DNA from 3 places in the Rhizobium sp. LjRoot254 genome. Region 3 is predicted to be linked to each of the others. Evidence: predicted binding sites of a transcription regulator. Region 3 holds the regulator's gene; each other region holds the start of a gene.

The links. The regulator HrcA, encoded in region 3, represses chaperone genes, less so after heat shock. The targets are predictions, from matches to a motif close to GTTAGCACTCNCNNNNNGNGAGTGCTAAC.
Positions count from the first base shown of each region.
Region 1: a site for HrcA is predicted at 4,461-4,489, ahead of groES (co-chaperone GroES). Genes of this name have one in related genera too.
Region 2: a site for HrcA is predicted at 2,864-2,892, ahead of groES (co-chaperone GroES). Genes of this name have one in related genera too.

Region 1 is NZ_CAXUSM020000001.1:3,965,316-3,971,747, forward strand. Features, by position in the region: gene ACSQ26_RS19530 (alpha/beta fold hydrolase) at 1-794, opposite strand, end outside; gene ACSQ26_RS19535 (amino acid synthesis family protein) at 769-1,371, opposite strand; gene ACSQ26_RS19540 (GntR family transcriptional regulator) at 1,470-2,156, shown strand; gene ACSQ26_RS19545 (BrnA antitoxin family protein) at 2,217-2,339, shown strand; gene groL (chaperonin GroEL) at 2,420-4,054, opposite strand; gene groES (co-chaperone GroES) at 4,108-4,404, opposite strand; gene ACSQ26_RS19560 (hypothetical protein) at 4,622-4,768, opposite strand; gene ACSQ26_RS19565 (hypothetical protein) at 5,038-5,544, opposite strand; gene ACSQ26_RS19570 (hypothetical protein) at 5,683-5,946, shown strand; gene ACSQ26_RS19575 (hypothetical protein) at 5,987-6,145, shown strand; gene ACSQ26_RS19580 (cold-shock protein) at 6,404-6,432, shown strand, end outside.
Region 2 is NZ_CAXUSM020000001.1:250,120-256,551, forward strand. Features, by position in the region: gene chrA (chromate efflux transporter) at 1-809, opposite strand, end outside; gene ACSQ26_RS01285 (chromate resistance protein ChrB domain-containing protein) at 806-1,633, opposite strand; gene ACSQ26_RS01290 (DUF433 domain-containing protein) at 1,833-2,099, shown strand; gene ACSQ26_RS01295 (endonuclease domain-containing protein) at 2,228-2,623, shown strand; gene groES (co-chaperone GroES) at 2,946-3,242, shown strand; gene groL (chaperonin GroEL) at 3,302-4,942, shown strand; gene ACSQ26_RS01310 (hypothetical protein) at 5,412-5,843, shown strand; gene ACSQ26_RS01315 (alpha/beta fold hydrolase) at 5,875-6,432, shown strand, end outside.
Region 3 is NZ_CAXUSM020000001.1:4,391,834-4,398,265, forward strand. Features, by position in the region: gene ybaK (Cys-tRNA(Pro) deacylase) at 1-431, shown strand, start outside; gene grpE (nucleotide exchange factor GrpE) at 440-1,066, opposite strand; gene hrcA (heat-inducible transcriptional repressor HrcA) at 1,174-2,229, opposite strand; gene rph (ribonuclease PH) at 2,370-3,086, shown strand; gene ACSQ26_RS21665 (VOC family protein) at 3,108-3,521, shown strand; gene ACSQ26_RS21670 (non-canonical purine NTP pyrophosphatase) at 3,522-4,166, shown strand; gene hemW (radical SAM family heme chaperone HemW) at 4,163-5,347, shown strand; gene ACSQ26_RS21680 (fatty acid desaturase) at 5,517-6,432, shown strand, end outside.

The sequences.
Region 1 (6,432 bases), 430 kb from region 3:
TTCACCTCCCGGCCGAGCCACCGGATGAGCGCCTCGTTCACCTCCAACGGCGCTGTGAGGTTCACCATGTGCCGGTGCCCCTCGATCACCACGGCCTCGCCCCGCGGAGCTGCGGCTGCCATTTCCCTCGCCATCTCGGCGGTCGAATTCAGGTCGCCGTCACCCGTCAGGAACAACGTCGGGCAGTTTACCTGCGGCCAGCAGTCGGAATAGACCGAATCACCGGTCGCGAATGCCTCATAGGCGGTTGCGTAGCCCGAGGGATCGACGACATCGAGGAGCGCATGCGTGAGCGCATAGGCCTCACTATCCTTCTCGTCGTCGGCAAACCACCGCGCCAGCGGCGCCTCGCGATCGAAGGCACCTGAAATGATCTCGTCGGCCCGCGCCTCCACGGCCCGCCGGGCAGCTTCGCTCCGACGGTAGACCCCACTCAGAAGCGCGACCCGCCTCACTTTCTCCTCGGCGGTCGCCGCCATGCCGGTTGCGATCAGCGCGCCCATCGAATGCCCGGCGACGTTCACCGGTCCGGTGGACAGTTCGTCGAGCGTCCTGTCGAACCACTCGACAAAGTGCGGCAGCTTCGCAGATGTGCTGAGTGGCGGCGTATCGCCATGACCCGGAAGATCCACGGCGACCACGCGGAAATCCTCCGCAAGCCGATCGATCTGCGGCGCCCAGGCCTCGATCCGCATGCCCACCCCGTGGATCAGCACGACCGTCTCATCGCCACGTCCGTGGTCGACATAGGCCGTGCTCGACCGAGTCCTAGACCGCTGCAGGGTTTGCAACATCGTGGCCCAGCTCCTTGAGGTCCTGATAACGGTCGCCGATCCTGTGATGCGGGCGGCCGCCGATGGATGCGCCCAGCGCCACCACGATTTCGTCGGCCGCCGGCGCGTCGGGAATGGCGCACTGGATCGTCAGGTAATGTGAGCGGCGGCCTTCATCGTTCTTGTCCATCAGCGGAATCATGATCGGCGCATTGGCCGGTCCGCGCGTGTTGCAGAAGGCGAGATAGGATTTGGCGCCCACGGCAGTGCGATAGTGATTGCCGAAGCGCAGCGTATGGATCAGCGCGGAGGCGTGCTCGATCTCGCCATCGAGGCCGACGACAGCGGACTTGCCATAGGCCTCGACGATATCGCCGGAGCCGGCGGTCTCAATGATCATTCTGGTCAGCAACGCGCCAAGCTCGGGCGCCACCGCGTTGATTTCGGGCTTCAGGTTCTCGACATAGCCGCGGCCTGCCCAAGGGTTCTTCACGACCGCCATGGCTGCAATCAGCTTGAGCGGCCTCGGCGCCTCCCTGCCGCCCTCGATAAGGGTGGTTTCCACGTGCAGAAGGGTTTTGCGTACGGTCGCCGCCACGGGAATTCTCCTGTCAACTTGTCTTGTTGTATGTTGGTATACCATAAGACCGAGTGTCAAGGCCTTGTGCAAAGATTTTTTTGCCGCTACACCGAAGCATGACCAAGAACGCCGAGAATCTCGCGGCCCTCCGCATCGAAAGCCCGCCAGCGACGCTGAGGGAAATCGCCCTCGACCGCATGCGACGCGCCATCATCAGCGGCCTTTTCGAGCCCGGCCAGCGACTGGTCGAACGTACTCTCTGCGATCAGCTCGGCGTGTCGCGCTCCGTCATCCGCGAGGTGATCCGTCACCTCGAGGCTGAAGGTCTGGTGGAGATGGCCAAGCAGGGGCCCATCGTCGCGGGAATCGATTGGGATGACGCACGGCAGATCTACGAAATCCGCGCCGCCCTGGAATCAACCGCAGTGGCCGATTGCGCGCGGCGCGCGGACGTTGGCGTCAAGGCGCGGCTGTGCCGGGCACTCGACGAACTCGATCGCACGTCGAAACAGAATTCCCCTCCGGGAATTCTCGACGCAACCACCGAATTCTACAAGATCATCTTCGAGACCAGCGGCCACAGTATTGCCTGGGATATCGTCAGCCGGCTCAATGGCCGGATATCGCGGCTCAGGGTGATGACCCTTTCCACCGCCCACCGGACCACCTCTGGCCCGGCCCAGATCCGCAAGATCTTTGCCGCGATCGAGCGCAACGATCCCGAGGCCGCCGCGGGGGCCTGCCGCGCTCACGTCTCCGCAGCGGCGAAAATCGCTCAGACACTGCTGGAGGCTGCCCAATAGATCTGGGCAGCTCTTCAGTGGGACAAGGTCTTGAAGGGAGTCGAACCTCAGACCCCGTCATTGCTGCTTCCTCATACCAAGAAGCTCGTTTCGATCAAGCTCGACAGCGACGTCCTTGCCTATTTTCAGGCAGCTGGTCGGTTGGCTTCAGCGACACGCTTGGCCATGCAAAGCAAAGACTGATGCACCGCTAAACAGCAGTGAGCCCCGGATAAAACCCGGGGCCCTGTTTCGACCGACGTCTGTTAACGTGGTCACGAAGACTACATCATTCCGCCCATGCCACCCATATCGGGCATGCCGCCGCCAGGCGCATCACGCTTTGGCAGTTCCGCGATCATGGCTTCGGTGGTCACCAGCAGGCCGGCAACGGAAGCTGCATTCTGCAGCGCGGTGCGGACAACCTTGACCGGGTCGACAATACCCATGGTGATCATGTCGCCATATTCGCTAGTCTGGGCGTTGTAGCCCCAGTTGTCTTCGTTCTTTTCAAGGATGCGGCCGACAACGATCGAGGCTTCGTCACCGGCGTTCTCGGCGATCTGGCGGGTGAGTGACTGCAGCGCCTTGCGGACGATGTTGATGCCGGCGTTTTGGTCGTCGTTTTCACCCTTGATATCAAGAACGACAGAGGCTCTGAGCAGTGCCGTACCGCCACCGGGAACAATACCTTCTTCGACGGCAGCGCGGGTCGCGTTGAGCGCGTCGTCGATGCGGTCCTTCTTTTCCTTGACTTCGACTTCCGTCGAGCCGCCGACGCGGATCACGGCGACGCCGCCAGCGAGCTTGGCAAGACGTTCCTGCAGCTTCTCGCGGTCGTAGTCGGAGGTGGTTTCCTCGATCTGCGCCTTGATCTGGGTGACGCGGCCTTCGATGTCGGACTTCTGGCCGGCACCGTCGACGATCGTGGTGTTTTCCTTGGTGATCGACACCTTCTTGGCGCGGCCCAGCATGTCGAGGGTCACGTTTTCGAGCTTGACGCCGATGTCTTCGGAGATCACCGTACCACCGGTCAGGATGGCAAGGTCTTCGAGCATGGCCTTGCGGCGGTCGCCGAAGCCCGGAGCTTTGACGGCAGCGATCTTGAGGCCGCCACGGAGCTTGTTGACGACGAGCGTAGCAAGCGCTTCGCCTTCGACGTCCTCGGAAATGATTAGGAGCGGCTTACCGGCCTGCACGACCGCTTCTAGGATTGGTAGCATCGCTTGGAGATTCGAGAGCTTCTTCTCATGAAGGAGCACATACGCATCCTCGAGTTCAGCCAGCATCTTTTCGGCGTTGGTCACGAAATACGGCGAGAGGTAGCCGCGGTCGAACTGCATGCCTTCGACGACTTCGAGTTCGGTTTCGGCGGTCTTGGCTTCTTCAACCGTGATGACGCCTTCATTGCCGACCTTCTGCATGGCCTCGGCGATATAGCCGCCGATTTCCTTCTCACCATTGGCGGAGATCGTGCCAACCTGGGCGATCTCCTCGGATGTGCTGATCTTCTTGGCTTTGGCAAGGAGATCCTTCACCACGGCCGTAACCGCAAGATCGATGCCGCGCTTCAGATCCATCGGGTTCATGCCGGCGGCAACCGCCTTGTTGCCTTCGCGAACGATGGCCTGGGCCAGAACCGTCGCGGTCGTGGTGCCGTCGCCGGCGACGTCGTTGGTCTTCGAAGCGACTTCGCGGACCATCTGGGCGCCCATGTTCTCGAACTTGTCGTCAAGTTCGATTTCCTTGGCGACGGCGACACCATCCTTGGTAATGCGCGGAGCGCCATAGGACTTGTCGATGATGACGTTGCGGCCCTTCGGACCGAGGGTGACCTTCACCGCGTCTGCGAGGATGTCGACGCCGCGCAGCATCTTTTCGCGTGCAGTGCGACCGAATTTGATTTCTTTTGCAGCCATGATGAAAACTCCCGAGCAAATTGCTCATTGGCTAGTATGGGTGGATGAAACGATCAGGCGATGACGCCCATAATGTCGCTTTCCTTCATGATCAGAAGGTCTTCGCCATTGAGCTTGACTTCGGTGCCCGACCACTTGCCGAACAGGATCCGGTCGCCTGCCTTGACATCAAGGGCGACGAGATTGCCGCTGTCGTCGCGAATGCCGGAGCCGACGGCGACGACTTCGCCTTCCTGCGGCTTTTCCTTCGCGGTGTCAGGGATGATGATGCCGCCTTTGGTCTTTGCTTCGGCTTCGATGCGCCGGATCACGACACGATCGTGCAGCGGCCGGAAATTGATATCCGTCATTCTAAACATCCTCGATGAAATGGGCTTTTGGCGCCGCGATGGGCCAATTTCACTGTCTTAGCACTCTCTGGGTGAGAGTGCTAGCACTATAAATTTCAAGCGAGCCGATTGGACCCGCCCAAGTGATCAATCGCCGGAGAAGTCTGGCGGCAGGCTGCCCGTTTTGAACAGAATCACGGGGTCATCGTAGATTTCGGCGTCGGCATCATGAGATTGCTCAAACGCCACCGTGCCAGCCCTGCTTTCCGAAAGTCGTTTCGCAAGGGTCGACCGCGATCTCGGCCGTCTTGCTCAGCCTTGGCTGGTCGGCGACGAGCGACCGCCCGCGTTGCTGAAAGCCGATCGTAACGAATGATTTGGTCATGTCTGACATCTCTTGCTACCGCGCAATGTCGACCAAAGCGGTGATAGGCGAAAGTGGCCCCTTCGCGGGAATTTTGTATCGAGGCTAGGCTGACCCTCACTACGGCCTTGCCGCGGCCACATGTTCCGCTTCCTTGAGGAGCCGCTTTGATCTGAGATCGACGGTCTTGCGTTCTCGCTCCAACTGCTCGTGCCGGGTGATTTCCGCGGCCACATGGTTGGTGGCGCTTTGCCGGCGTTGCCTTGGTATTTCCGGTATCGGTCTTGCCATCAAGCCGCCATTGTCAACATTTGGGGAATGGCATCGTCCGCACCCGACGAATTGTCGCTGGGGCTGAAGGCGGGGAAACCCAGCATGATGCGTCGCACGACCGTGGCATGGCTACTGACGAGCCGCATGGGCTGCCGGGTCGGTCTCGCCTCCGAGGCTAACGCTCCGCCTTCATTTTCCCATGCCTTGATATCGGCAAGTTCACCCGCTCGCACCCGCTCCGACATGTCCTGATAGAGATGATGGAACAGTTCGAATCTCAACTCCATTTCCGTCGAAATGCCCTGCTTAAAGCACCCGATGAGAAATCGCGATGCGGCCAGTCTCGCCGAATGGGAGGTTTCACCATGCCTGTCATGAAGGCCGGCATTATCGAGGACGCGCCTGAGCATATTCAAATCGTCGAGTGTAAAGTGCTGCTGGATCGTGGAAGACAAAATGTCCTCCTTTGTCGGGGCTAGGCTCGATGGCCGCCCTTTCGCGACGGCGCCCTGATAAACGGCCATCGACGAGTCACCTGCTCTTTAATCGGCGGGCGCACAACAAAATAGCGAACCATCGGGTAAAGTGCGCGCTGGAGTGGCCACTTGCCGACGCGACGCCGCAGGCGCGGTTCGTCCCTTCAGGCACAATGGATACCCCAAATGAGCAATGTTGACGAGCTGTTCGACCTCAATCAGGTAGAGGCGATCACCAGTGATCTACGTTTGCTTTGCCAGGATCTTGCCGACCGGCTTCACGCCAGCGATCTGTCTGCGGCTCTGGAGTTTGCAGATAGCCTCAGGTCGCAACGAATCTCGGCCCACACATTCGTCGAATGGTTCCGGGAAAATATGATTCAACGTCTTAATCCGCCCGCGAGGACCAGAATGATTTCGTTCGAAGGCCCGATACACAAAACGCACTAGGCAGTGCCCGATTGGAACCAAAAGCCCAGATGGAGACGTCATGACCGAACAGACGCAAGCGCCTGACGAAGCTGCCAAACTACCTATTCCCACGCGCCGACAGGAAGCTGAAAGCGCCTATGCCGCGATCGTCGACGAGGAACGTCGAGCCCTTGTCGAGAAAAACATGCGTCATCGATCGATGCGGTTGTTCAAGTAGCCCCAACGAGGCTATTTCAAGGTGGTTGGCGGAGGTCCTACATCACTCCGTTCTTGCCGTGGGTTCGGATTTCTTGAACCAAAAGTTGACAATCCACGAAAAGATCTCTATTTATGGTTATATCGATATTTGCTTGCTGAGCTTTGGTTACGCGCGATTTGCACCGCGCCCTGAACGAACCTTCCTTTCAAAAATCGCTGTCACCATCCGCAGTGCTTATGCGTTGCGGTCGTTCAATATGCTATGAAAGGGTTCAACATGACCACTGGCACAGTTAAATGGTTCAA
Region 2 (6,432 bases), 4.1 Mb from region 3:
GCATAGGCGCCGCCGAAGGTCACCACCGCCATCTTGGAAAAGAAGCTGCCGATCTCCGAGTATTGTCCGGGATTGCCCGCCATCCAGATGAGGACGAAGGGCAGCGCCCATAAAGCGCCCCAGAGAATGACGGCAGCCAGCGCGCCTTTCGGCGAGGCGCGATGGTCCGTACGCAGGTTGTCGGCGACTTCGACCGCTGCGCCATGCCCGATTGCCGGCGTCTTGGCGCCGGTCCGGAACAGGACATAGCCGGCGATACCCGCCAGCAGGATCACCAGCGGGAAGGGCGCGTTCATGAGGAAAAGCGCGAGGAACGCGAAGAGCGCGATCGCCCTCATGGCATTGGTCTTCAGCGACCTTTTGCCGATCCTGATCACCGCTTCGATGACGATGGCAAGCACCGCCGCCTTCAGCCCGAAGAACAGGCTGCCGAGCCAATCGGTCTGCCCCCACAGCGCGTAAGCCGTGGACAAGCCCAGCATGACGAGAAAGCCAGGCAGCACGAACAGCGTTCCGGCCACCACGCCGCCGCGCCAGCCATGCATGAGCCAGCCGATATAGGTCGCCAGCTGCTGCGCCTCAGGCCCCGGCAGCAGCATGCAGAAATTCAGCGCATGCATGAAGCGGCTCTCGGATATCCAGCGCCGCTCGTCGACCAGTTCCTTGTGCATCAGCGCGATCTGGCCCGCCGGTCCACCGAAGGAGAGAAACCCGATCTTCGCCCAGACACGGGTCGCTTCGGAGAAGGATGGAGCCTCGGCCGGAGCTGCCTGCTCCGGACGGGCCGCGGTTTCAACGCCCACGATCATGGCTTGGCCCGCCTCGGCGCGTGCGCTTCCCAAGTGTGGCGCTCTTCCGTCGCGTCGCGCGCCCAGCGATAGAAGGCGTCATAGACCAGCATGCCGTCTTCCAATTGCGCAAGGTCGCTCGAATGCATGCGGGAGAGGCCGAGCGACACCGCCAGCAGCCCCGCGGCCTGGGGTGCGAGATCGTGGCGATCCGTGTCGGCTCCGCGCACAACCTCGGCAAGCCGATGGAGTGCGGGAATGTCGAGCGCGAATTCCTCGATCATGGTGTCGAAGGTGCAGGTCTCGCCGCGATGGCTCCAGAAGACGCCCTCGATGTCGAAGGGCGTGGCGCCGAACTTCTCGGTTACCGCCTCGACCTCGGACGCGGTGACGAACAGGAACCTTGCCTGCGGATCGACGAAACGCCGGATCAGCCAGGGGCAGGCGATGCGGTCGATCTTCGGACGCGAGCGGGTGACCCAGAGCGTGGCGCCGGTCACCGCGCCGCCAGGAATCCGCGCCACCGGCACCATCGGCAGGCCGGCCTCGATCCAGGCTTCCGTGCCGCCGTCGAGAACTTCCGCTGATGCGCCGGCGAGCCTGAGGAAGGCCGCCACGCCCTCGGAGAGCTTCTTGCCGCGCTTGCAGGACACGACGACCTGGGTTCCAGCAAAATTGCGGGCCCAGGTATCGGCGGTGGAATAATCAAGTCGGGTCGAGGAGGGGATGAGCGATGGAACCGCGGCGAAATCGTCGTCGTCGCGTACGTCAATGATAACAGGGGATTGGGGTGTGCCGATGAGCTTGAAAAGCTTGTCGACCGAAATCAAACCAAAGTTCGCCATGGGTTTGCTCCGCAATTGGAAATCGGGATGCGAAACTGCAGCATGACGCCTCGTGGAGTATTCGCACACTCCATGGGCAATGTCTTGCGGCAAATGAGGCTCGATGTCAACGCTGGCTGGAGACGAGTGTGGCAGTCGCGGGAGGGATTTGCACGGCTGCAGGTCTGTGGCATCATGCAATGAATATTGGAGCACGACGATGTCTTCTGTAGCCCATATGATGCCTGACGAAGTAGCCGTCGAAACCGCCGAGGGAGTAATGGGCGGAGAGCCGGTGATCTCAGGCACGCGCGTACCCGTCGAGACGATCCTGATTTACCTCAAGACTGGAAGCTCGGCGCGTGAAATTTACGAGGATTTCCCAACCCTGCCCGCCGGCAGCGTCGAGGCAGCAAGAGCTTGGGCGATACGTACGCTCGGAAAACACTGGCAGGATAAGCTCGGCCGAAACGGCTTTGCGCGTTGACGCTTAAATTCTTCATTGATGAATGTGTATTGTGTTTGCATGTGGCAACGGCGGTTGCCGCGAGTTAAGCCCCTCCCCCTTGTGGGGAGGGGTTTGGGGCGGGGTCTTGATGTAATGAGGGCACTTCCATGCCGCATTCCAATGTCGAACCGGAAACGCGAAAGCGCGCACGAGCGCTACGCCATGATCGGACCAAGGCCGAACAGCGAATGTGGAACATGCTCCGCGACCTCAAGCCGTATGGCGCCCGGTTCCGGCGTGAGACACCCATCGGTCCCTATATCGCGGATTTTGCTTGGCTGTCGGTCCGCGTGATCGTCGAGGTCGATGGGGACACGCACGAGACGGCGCATGGTAAGGCGCACGATATAAAGAGGGATGCCTTCCTGAAGGCGCAGGGCGTCACTGTGCTCCGGTTCGACAATGGACAGGTGATCGATGGACCTGACCATGTGTTCATTGAGATCGAACGCAGTCTGCGGCATCTGCTCAAAGGGTATCCGGAGGACCCTGTACCGTTTTGAAGAAAGACCCCGCCCCAAACCCCTCCCCACAAGGGGGAGGGGCTTAACCTGCCGCCTTGCCCTGCCCAGATCAATGTCACAATGTGGGGCGATGCGGGTGTCATAGGTGGTCTGACAATCCGGGACCAGCACCTCCAGCAGAACGGCGCGCAGGGCAGGTCCGTCGCGTTCACCATTCCGTCAAAAATATTTCACAGGCCGATCCTTGACTCACGAACACGTGAAGCCTAAATCCACGCCGCTAGCACTCCAAGGAGACGAGTGCTAACAATCCATTCATCCGGAGAAGACCCGGCAATCTATTTGATCGAGGAAACTAACGATGGCAGACATCAATTTCCGTCCGCTCCATGACCGCGTCGTCGTACGCCGCGTGGAATCCGAAGAAAAGACCAAGGGCGGCATCATCATCCCCGACACCGCCAAGGAAAAGCCGCAGGAAGGCGAAATCGTCGCTGTCGGCTCCGGCATTCGTGACGACAAGGGCTCGCTCGTTGCTCTTGATGTCAAGGCCGGCGACCGCGTTCTGTTCGGCAAGTGGTCGGGCACCGAAGTCAAGGTGAACGGCGAAGACCTTCTGATCATGAAGGAATCCGACATCATGGGCGTTATCGGCTGATTGCCGTATCCCTTCAATCCATGACAACCAATGGGCACTGAGCCCGGGAGTTTTCTAAAATGGCTGCAAAAGAAATCAAGTTTGGCCGCACCGCACGCGAAAAGATGCTGCGCGGCGTCGACATTCTCGCTGACGCGGTGAAGGTCACCCTCGGTCCCAAGGGCCGCAACGTCATCATCGACAAGTCCTTCGGCGCTCCGCGCATCACCAAGGACGGCGTCTCGGTCGCCAAGGAAATCGAACTTGAAGACAAGTTCGAGAACATGGGCGCCCAGATGGTCCGCGAAGTCGCTTCGAAGACCAACGACATCGCTGGTGACGGCACCACGACCGCGACGGTTCTCGCCGCCTCGATCATCCGCGAAGGCAACAAGGCCGTTGCCGCCGGCATGAACCCGATGGACCTCAAGCGCGGCATCGACCTCGCTGTCTCCGAAGTCGTCAAGGATCTCGCCCGCAAGGCCAAGAAGATCTCGACCTCGGAAGAAGTCGCACAGGTCGGCACGATCTCCGCAAACGGCGACAAGCAGGTCGGTCTCGACATTGCCGAAGCCATGCAGAAGGTCGGCAATGAAGGCGTCATCACGGTTGAAGAAGCCAAGACCGCCGAAACCGAACTCGAAGTCGTCGAAGGCATGCAGTTCGATCGCGGCTACCTCTCGCCGTATTTCGTGACCAACGCCGAGAAGATGGTCGCCGATCTCGACGACGTCTACGTGCTGCTGCACGAAAAGAAGCTCTCGAACCTCCAGGCCATGCTGCCGGTGCTCGAAGCTGTCGTCCAGACCTCGCGTCCGCTGCTCATCATTGCTGAAGACGTCGAAGGCGAAGCCCTTGCAACGCTCGTCGTCAACAAGCTCCGTGGCGGCCTCAAGATCGCTGCCGTCAAGGCTCCCGGCTTCGGCGACCGCCGCAAGGCCATGCTCGAAGACATCGCCATCCTGACCGGCGGCACCGTGATCTCCGAAGACATCGGCATCAAGCTCGAAAACGTGACCCTCGACATGCTGGGCCGCGCCAAGAAGGTGTCGATCACCAAGGAAAACACCACGATCGTCGACGGTGCCGGCCAGAAGTCCGACATTGAAGGCCGCGTCACCCAGATCAAGGCGCAGATCGAGGAAACCACCTCCGACTACGACCGCGAAAAGCTGCAGGAACGTCTTGCCAAGCTCGCTGGCGGCGTTGCCGTGATCCGCGTCGGCGGCTCGACGGAAGTCGAAGTCAAGGAAAAGAAGGACCGCATCGACGACGCGCTCAACGCGACCCGCGCTGCCGTTCAGGAAGGCATCGTTGCCGGTGGTGGCGTCGCTCTTCTCCGCTCCTCGACCAAGATCACCTCCAAGGGTGAGAACGACGACCAGGAAGCCGGCATCAACATCGTTCGCCGCGCTCTGCAGTCGCTGGTTCGCCAGATCGCCGAGAACGCCGGTGACGAAGCTTCGATCGTCGTGGGCAAGATCCTCGAAAAGAACGAAGAGAACTTCGGCTACAACGCCCAGACCTCTGAATATGGCGACATGATCACCATGGGCATCGTCGACCCGGTCAAGGTTGTCCGCACCGCGCTGCAGAACGCTGCTTCTGTCGCCTCGCTGCTGATCACCACCGAAGCGATGATCGCCGAGCTGCCGAAGAAGGATGCCGCTGGCGGCATGCCGGGCGGCATGGGCGGCATGGGTGGAATGGACATGATGTAATAGGCCACGGCCTATTATCATCGTCTAATGTAATTGGGGCGTCCTTCGAGGCGCCTCTTTTCGTTTGAGCAAGGTCATGTGCTATCTGCATGCGCGAAAAGGTTCATTGGGTGCGGAAAGAGAAATAACGAGGCCGTTTACTCTGGCTAGTGATCAAGTATTTTTTACTAAAGTATAAGGCGCGGGGATTCTCTATTGCCGAGCGGATGAAAGCTCCTATAAGAATTGCCTTCGATTCGAGGAAATGGGGTCCGGATACCTGCCATCCAGCTGAATGGGAGGCCAAAAACATGACATAGTATCATGTTTTATGGTCGCGCTCGGAAGAGTGCTGTTGTTCTGCAGACTATTGGGTGAATGTGTCATTGAATCAGCGCAATCTTGCCGCCAACAGGGCAAGCTTACTTATTGACCATGAGTAAAGCAGAGAGTTCGCGGCAAGTCGGCGGAAAAGGGGCGGGGGCAGGCAGTGTTCAGAATATCCAAGGTGAAAGCGCCTGCATTGCAGATTCCGCAGGAACGCCTTGAAAGCGGTTTCGAGCCGTCAGCCCTCGACAAGTTCTGCGTCACCGACGAATGGAGCGGTGATCTGGCCAATGGCCTGTTCCAGCTCGGAACACTCAGCGAGCAATTGCATGGACTTGCAGGCGGAGAGTGCGGCCTGCTGACCCTGCTGCGCTGCTACGATGCGGCGGACAGGATCAGCATTCTCGAACTGCTCGAGAATGCCTCTTCGTCGGCCTCGTCCTTCTGCTTCTCCACTCACATCGTCACCGGACCAGGTGAGCGCCAGCCGCTGGTCTGCATCGGCGAATCCAGCGGCTTCGGCGAGCATAACAATGGCCGCATGTCCGGCGTGTTCATCTTTCCCCGTATGCCCGTCGAGACCTCGGGCCATTGACCCCAGTCCGATGTGAAGGATGGCTGTGGCCATGACCTCACGCGCAAGGATCGGCATTCTTTTCCTGCATGCGCTGCCACTGGACGGCAGGATGTGGTCGGCGCAGGCGAGCCTTCTTCCGGGTTCGACATATGCGCCGACGCTCTACCGATATGGCGATACCATGCGCGCCTGGGCGACCGCCGCGCTGAGCCCGGTGAAGGAGGAGCGGATCATTGTCGTCGGAAACTCCGTCGGCGGGTCCTGTGCCCTTGAAGTGGCAAGCATCGCGCCCGAGCGCGTTGCGGCGCTTGTGCTGGTTGGCACCAACGCCCGGCACCGGCCGAATCCCGAACTTCATGCCCGTGCATTGCATATTCTGGACGAGGCGGGCGTCGAAGCGGCGTGGGCGACCTTTTGGAACCCACTCTTTGCAGATGTCAGTACCGAGGCGAGATCGCGGGCGCATCAACTCGCGCTCAGCCATCCCTCGGAAGATATTGCGCGTGGCGTCAGCGTGTTTCACACGCGGCCAAACCGGGAGGCGTTGCTCTCGGAACTGGAAATCCCGGTCGTCTTCGTTACCGGTGCGGACGACACTGCACCCGGC
Region 3 (6,432 bases):
AGGCCACATTCGAGGTCCTGACCTACGACTACGATCCGGATGCCGACAAGATCGGCATGCAGGCGGCGGAATCGCTCAGAGTCTCGCCGTCGATCGTGCTGAAAACGCTGATGGCAGAGGTGGATGGCAAGCCGGTCTGCGTCGTCGTGCCGTCCGACCGCGAGGTAAGCATGAAGAAGCTCGCGGCGGCCTTCAAGGGCAAGTCCGCCAACATGATGAAGCCTGCGAATGCGGAGAAGGTTACCGGTTACGTCGTCGGCGGCATCTCGCCGTTCGGCCAGAAGAAGGCCGTGCCGACGGTCTTCGAAGCCGAAGCGATGGCGCATGAACTGGTCTATATGAATGGCGGCCAGCGCGGGCTTCAAGTGAAGCTCTCGCCGGCCGAAGCGGTCGCGGTGCTGAAGGCGATATCAGCGCCGGTTGTCGCCTGAGGCCTTGATCAGCCCGCGTTCTCGGTGGCGCTGGGCGCTTCGGCCTTGGGGCCGCCCTTGGAAACGCCGACCATGGCGGGGCGCAACACGCGCTCGCCGATCACGTAGCCATCTTGCACGACCTGGATCACGGTGTTGTTCGGCAGGTCCGCATTGGGAACCTCGAACATCGCCTGGTGGAAATGCGGGTCGAATTTCTGGCCGGCGGGCTCGATCTTCTTGACGCCATGGCGCTCGAGTGCCGAAAGCATGGCGCGCTCGGTCATCTCGACACCTTCGACCAGTGCCAGAAAGCCGGCATCGCCGGCGGCGCGGGCTTCCGCCGGAATGGCGTCCAGCGCACGGCGGAGATTGTCCGATACGGACAGCATGTCGCGCGCGAAGGCGGCGGCGGAATAGGTCTTGGCGTCCTTCACTTCGCGCTCGGTGCGGCGGCGAAGATTGTCCATCTCGGCGGCCAGCCGCAGGAACTTGTCCTTCAGCTCGGCATTCTCGGCCTTCAATACCTCGATGGGATCGAGTTCGGCGGGCGCTTCAGCCTGCGCATCGGCGGCCTGGGCAGCGTCGGGCGTCTCAGCACCGGCCACGGCTTCCTGGGCCTCCGTTTCGTAAGCGTTCTTGTTGTCGTCCGTCATCACGGTCTCCGAAAGTTCTCTATCTTGCTTGGGTTGCTGCGGATATCGAGCTTTGCCGTCAAAAAATCAAGGCTTAAGAGCAAGAAACGTGCCGCAAAGTGCTTGGTTCAGGGCGTCTTGCCGGCGAGCCGCGATATGAGCTGGGCGGTGTAGTCGACCATCGGCACGACGCGGGAATAGTTGAGCCGGGTCGGACCGATCACGCCGACGGCGCCGATGATGCGGTCCTCGCTGTTCTTGTAGGGTGCGACGATCAGCGAGGAACCGGACATCGAAAACAGCGTGTTCTCCGATCCGATGAATATCCGCACGCCCTGCCCGCCTTCGGCAAGGTTGAGGATGTCGGAAAGCGATTCCTTCTTTTCGAGGTCGTCGAAAAGCAATCTCAACCGGTCGATATCCTCGGCACCCTCGACCCCTTCGAGCAGGTTGGCGCGCCCTCGCACGATGAGCTGCGCCGAGCGGCCATCATTGGCGCCACCGGACCATACGGCGAGGCCACGCTCGACCAGATCGCTCGAAAGCTGGTCAAGCTCGGCGCGGATGGTTTCCTTGAGCTTGTCGATGCGCACGCGCGCCTCGGCCAGCGTCAAGCCCGAGAGATGCGCGTTGAGAAAATTCGCCGCCGCCGTCAGTTGCGAAGACGTCGTGCCAGTTGGCAGCGAGATGATGCGGTTTTCGATCTCGTCCTGGTCGCCGACCAGCACGGCGAGCGCCTTTTCAGGCGACAGCCGGATGAATTCGACATGCTTGACCAGCGTATCGCTCTTGGCGGTGATCACCAGACCCGCCCCGCGCGATACGGAAGACAGGATCTGGCTCGCTTCGTTGAGTGCGCTCTCGACGGGGAAGTCGCGATTGGGGGGCCGAATCTGGCGATCGATCTGCAGCCGCTCCTCCTCCGAGAGATGGCCGACCTGCATGAAGGCGTCCACGAAGAAGCGCAGGCCCAACTGGGTCGGCAGCCGGCCGGCGGATGTATGCGGTGAATAGATAAGCCCCAGCTCTTCCAGATCGCTCATTACATTGCGCACCGACGCCGGCGACAGCGACATGGGCAGCAGACGCGACAACGAACGGGAGCCCAGAGGCTCGCCGCTGCCCAGATAGCTTTCGACGATCCGCCGGAAGATTTCACCGGACCGCTCGTCCATACCCTTCATGCCAGTGACCTACTCATTCCCATGGCTTGGAATATAGTTGTTCCAGCGTCCACGCAAAAGGAATTTCAACCCTTTTCCTTTGCAAAACCGACCCCGTCCGCTTATGAGGCATGCTTTGAAGAGATCAGGAGCAGGAAGACATGCGGCCATCCGGACGGAAGACAGACCAAATGCGCAAGGTAAGCTTCGAGCGCGGCTTCTCCAAGCACGCCGAAGGCTCCTGCCTGGTCAAGTTCGGCGACACCCATGTGCTTTGCACCGCAAGCGTCGAGGAAAAGCCGCCGGCATGGCTGCGCAACAGCGGCAAGGGCTGGGTGACCGCCGAATACGGCATGCTGCCGCGCTCGACCGGCGACCGCATGCGCCGCGAGGCGACATCCGGCAAGCAGGGCGGCCGCACGCAGGAGATCCAGCGTCTCATCGGCCGGTCGCTGCGCGCCGTGGTCAGCCTGGAATCGCTCGGCGAACGCCAGATCACGGTCGATTGCGATGTCATCCAGGCCGATGGCGGCACCCGCACGGCATCGATCACCGGCGGCTGGATCGCGCTTCACGATTGCCTGAAGTGGATGGAAGCCCGCAACATGCTGAAGGTCGAGAAGGTCCTGAAGGACCACGTCGCGGCCATTTCCTGCGGCATCTTCGCCAACCAGCCGGTTCTGGACCTCGATTATCTCGAAGACTCCTCGGCCGAGACGGATGCGAATTTCGTCATGACCGGCACCGGCGGCTTCGTGGAGATCCAGGGCACCGCGGAAGGCGCCCCGTTCAGCGAGGAAGAACTCCATACGCTGATGGGTCTCGCCAAGCAGGGCGTGTCCGAACTGGTCGAAATGCAGAAGCAGGCGATCGCCTGAGAGGGATGCCAGAGAAGGAAGATGGCAAAGGCGCCGGCACAAATCCTCGAATCCGCACTCTATGCTAGCGATCTCGATGCCGCCGAGCGCTTTTATGCCGATGTCCTGGGGCTGGAAAAGATCGCGCGGGCGGGCAACCGGCACGTCTTCTTCAAATGCGGTCCGGGCGTGCTGCTGATCTTCAACCCGGCCGAGACCATCATTCCCTACAAGGTCGGCCAGCTGCCGGTGCCGCCACATGGCGCGCATGGGCCTGGTCATCTCTGCTTCAAGGCCGAGGCCGATGAATTGGACGGTTGGCGCGACCGGCTGACGGCGGCGGGCGTCGAAATCGAATCCGACATGGAGTGGCCGCAGGGCGGGCGCTCGATCTATTTTCGCGATCCGGCGGGCAATTCGCTCGAATTCACCGAAGCTCGCATCTGGGGACTTTGAATGCGCAAGCTCGATACCAAGACGATCGTGGTTGCCAGCCACAATGCGGGCAAGATCAGTGAAATCCGCGACCTGATCGGGCCGCTGGGCTTCGAGGCGAAGTCGGCGGCCGACCTCAAATTCGCCGAACCGGACGAGACAGGTACGACCTACGAAGAGAATGCCCGGATCAAGGCGCTTGCTTCCGCAATGGCCTCGGGCCTACCCGCACTCTCTGACGATTCCGGGCTTGCGGTCGATGCGCTGGATGGCGCACCGGGCGTCTACACCGCCAATTGGGCGGAGCGCGAAGACGGCAGCCGCGATTTCAACATGGCCATGCAGAAGGTCGAGAAAGCGCTGGCCGAGAAGGGTGCGACCACGCCTGATAAGCGCACCGGGCGGTTCGTCAGCGTGCTTTGCCTCGCCTGGCCGGATGGCCATACCGAGATTTTCCGTGGCGAGGTGGAAGGCCATATCGTCTGGCCGCCGCGCGGCAATCTCGGCTTCGGCTATGATCCGGTATTTCAGCCGCTCGGCTACGAGCAGACGTTCGGCGAAATGCCAGCGGAGGCCAAGCATGGCTGGAAGCCGGGTGACGCGCAGGCGCTGTCGCATCGTGCCCGCGCCTTCAAGCTGTTCGTCGAAACCTGCCTGGAAGGCTGAACTTGATCAAGGACGCACCATTGCTGGCGGATTCGGGTGAGCCGGGCTTCGGCGTCTACGTCCATTGGCCGTTCTGTGCGGCCAAGTGTCCCTATTGCGATTTCAACAGCCATGTCCGCCACGTGGCCGTCGACCAGGATGCCTATGTGAAGGCGTTCCTCGCCGAGATGACCGCCATGCGGGCGATCTCGGGAAGCCGCACGGTCACCTCGATCTTCATGGGCGGCGGCACGCCATCCCTGATGAAGCCGGAGACAGTGGACGCGATCCTCAACGGCATCGCCAAGCATTGGCATGTGCCCGGCGGCATCGAGATCACCATGGAGGCCAATCCATCGAGCGTCGAGGCTGAGCGCTTCCGTGGTTATCGCGCCGCCGGCGTCAACCGCGTGTCGCTGGGCGTGCAGGCACTCAACGACCGCGACCTGAAATTCCTTGGGCGGCTGCACAATGTCGAGGACGCATTGCGCGCGGTGAAGCTGGCGCGCGAAATCTTCCCGCGCATGAGCTTCGACCTGATCTACGCCCGGCCCGGCCAGACCGGCGCCGAATGGACGCGAGAACTCAACGAGGCGATTTCCTACGCCGTCGATCACCTGTCGCTCTACCAGCTGACGATCGAGGAAGGCACGCCGTTCTTCGGCCTGCACAAGGCCGGCAAGATCATCATTCCCGATCAGGATGCCGCTGCCGAACTCTATGAAATCACCCAGTCCGTGACATCGGCAGCCGGCATGCCGGCCTATGAGGTTTCCAATCATGCCCAGCCGGGCGCCGAAAGCCGCCACAACCTCACCTATTGGCGCTATGGCGACTATGCCGGCATCGGCCCCGGTGCACATGGGCGGCTGACATCGGGCGGTCGCAAATTTGCCACGGCTACCCACCGCACGCCGGAGGAATGGCTGAAGCTCGTCAACGAGCAGGGCCATGGCATGGTCGATCGCGACGCGCTGGAAACCGCCGAACAGGCCGACGAGATGCTGCTGATGGGTCTGCGCCTGCGTGAAGGCCTCGATCTCGCGCGATGGTCGACGCTGTCCGGACGCGGCCTCGATCCCGAGCGGGAAGACTTCCTTCTTCAACACGGCTTCGTAGAGCGCATCGGTAATTCCCGCCTGCGCTGCACGCCGCAGGGCATGCTCATTCTCGATGCGGTCGTCGCCGATCTCGCTGCATGATCCTGCCACCGTCGTACTCAATTCGTTCTTTTTGCAAGATTTTTTGGCGCCGATGCTGACAGTGCTCTTGACCGTCGCGCAAGCTTGGGTGCATATGTATAGTCATTAGGTAGCGCCAGGACGATCTGCTCTCCGCGTTCAGAACCTGATTCTTATTATTCGGAATCACATGGCGACGATTCATTTCGATGAACCGAGCCCGTCCGTGAAGCGGAACAAGAAATCCCCTTTCTCGGTCGAATGGCCCACATTTCTCCTTGCACTCTTCATCTACTCGGCCTGGCTGGCGCTGACATATTTCTGGCAATCGGTGCCGACCGTCCTGCTGGTACTGGTCGGCGGCTGGCTCGTTGCTTGGCATGGCTCCCTCCAGCATGAAGTGTTGCATGGCCACCCCACGCGCAGCCGCAGGATCAACGACGCGATCGGCTCGGTTCCCCTCGGCCTCTGGCTGCCCTATCCGCTCTACAAGCGGGCGCATCTCAAGCATCACAATGACGAATGGCTGACGGACCCGATCGAGGATCCGGAATCCTACTATATGACCGGCCCGACCTGGCAGCGGCTTGGCGCCTTCGGGCGGCTTCTGACCAAGGTCAACAACACCCTGCCCGGCCGGTTGATCATCGGGCCTCCGGTGGCGGTCGCCGCCTTCTGGAGTCACGAGTTTTCAGCACTGTTGCGCGGCGATTTCCGCCATGTGCCCTGCTGGTCGGCGCATCTCGTCGGCGTTGCCGTCGTGCTCTACTGGGTTATGGCGGTCGCAGGCATGCCGTTCTGGGTCTACCTGCTGTGCTTTGCCTATGCGGGCCTGGCCTTTACCCGGCTGCGCTCGTTCGCCGAGCACAATTTCGCCGAGACGAAGGAAGAGCGCACGGCCATCGTCGAGAACACACCGGCCTTCGGCCTGCTGTTTCTCTACAACAACCTGCATATCGTGCACCATAGCAAGCCTGCGCTGCCGTGGTACAAAATCCCCGGCCTCTATCGGGCCAACCGCGACGCCTATGTCAAGCTGAACGGCGGGCTGGTCTATAACGGCTATTGGGATGTCGCGAAGCAATATTTCTTCCGCGTCCATCACA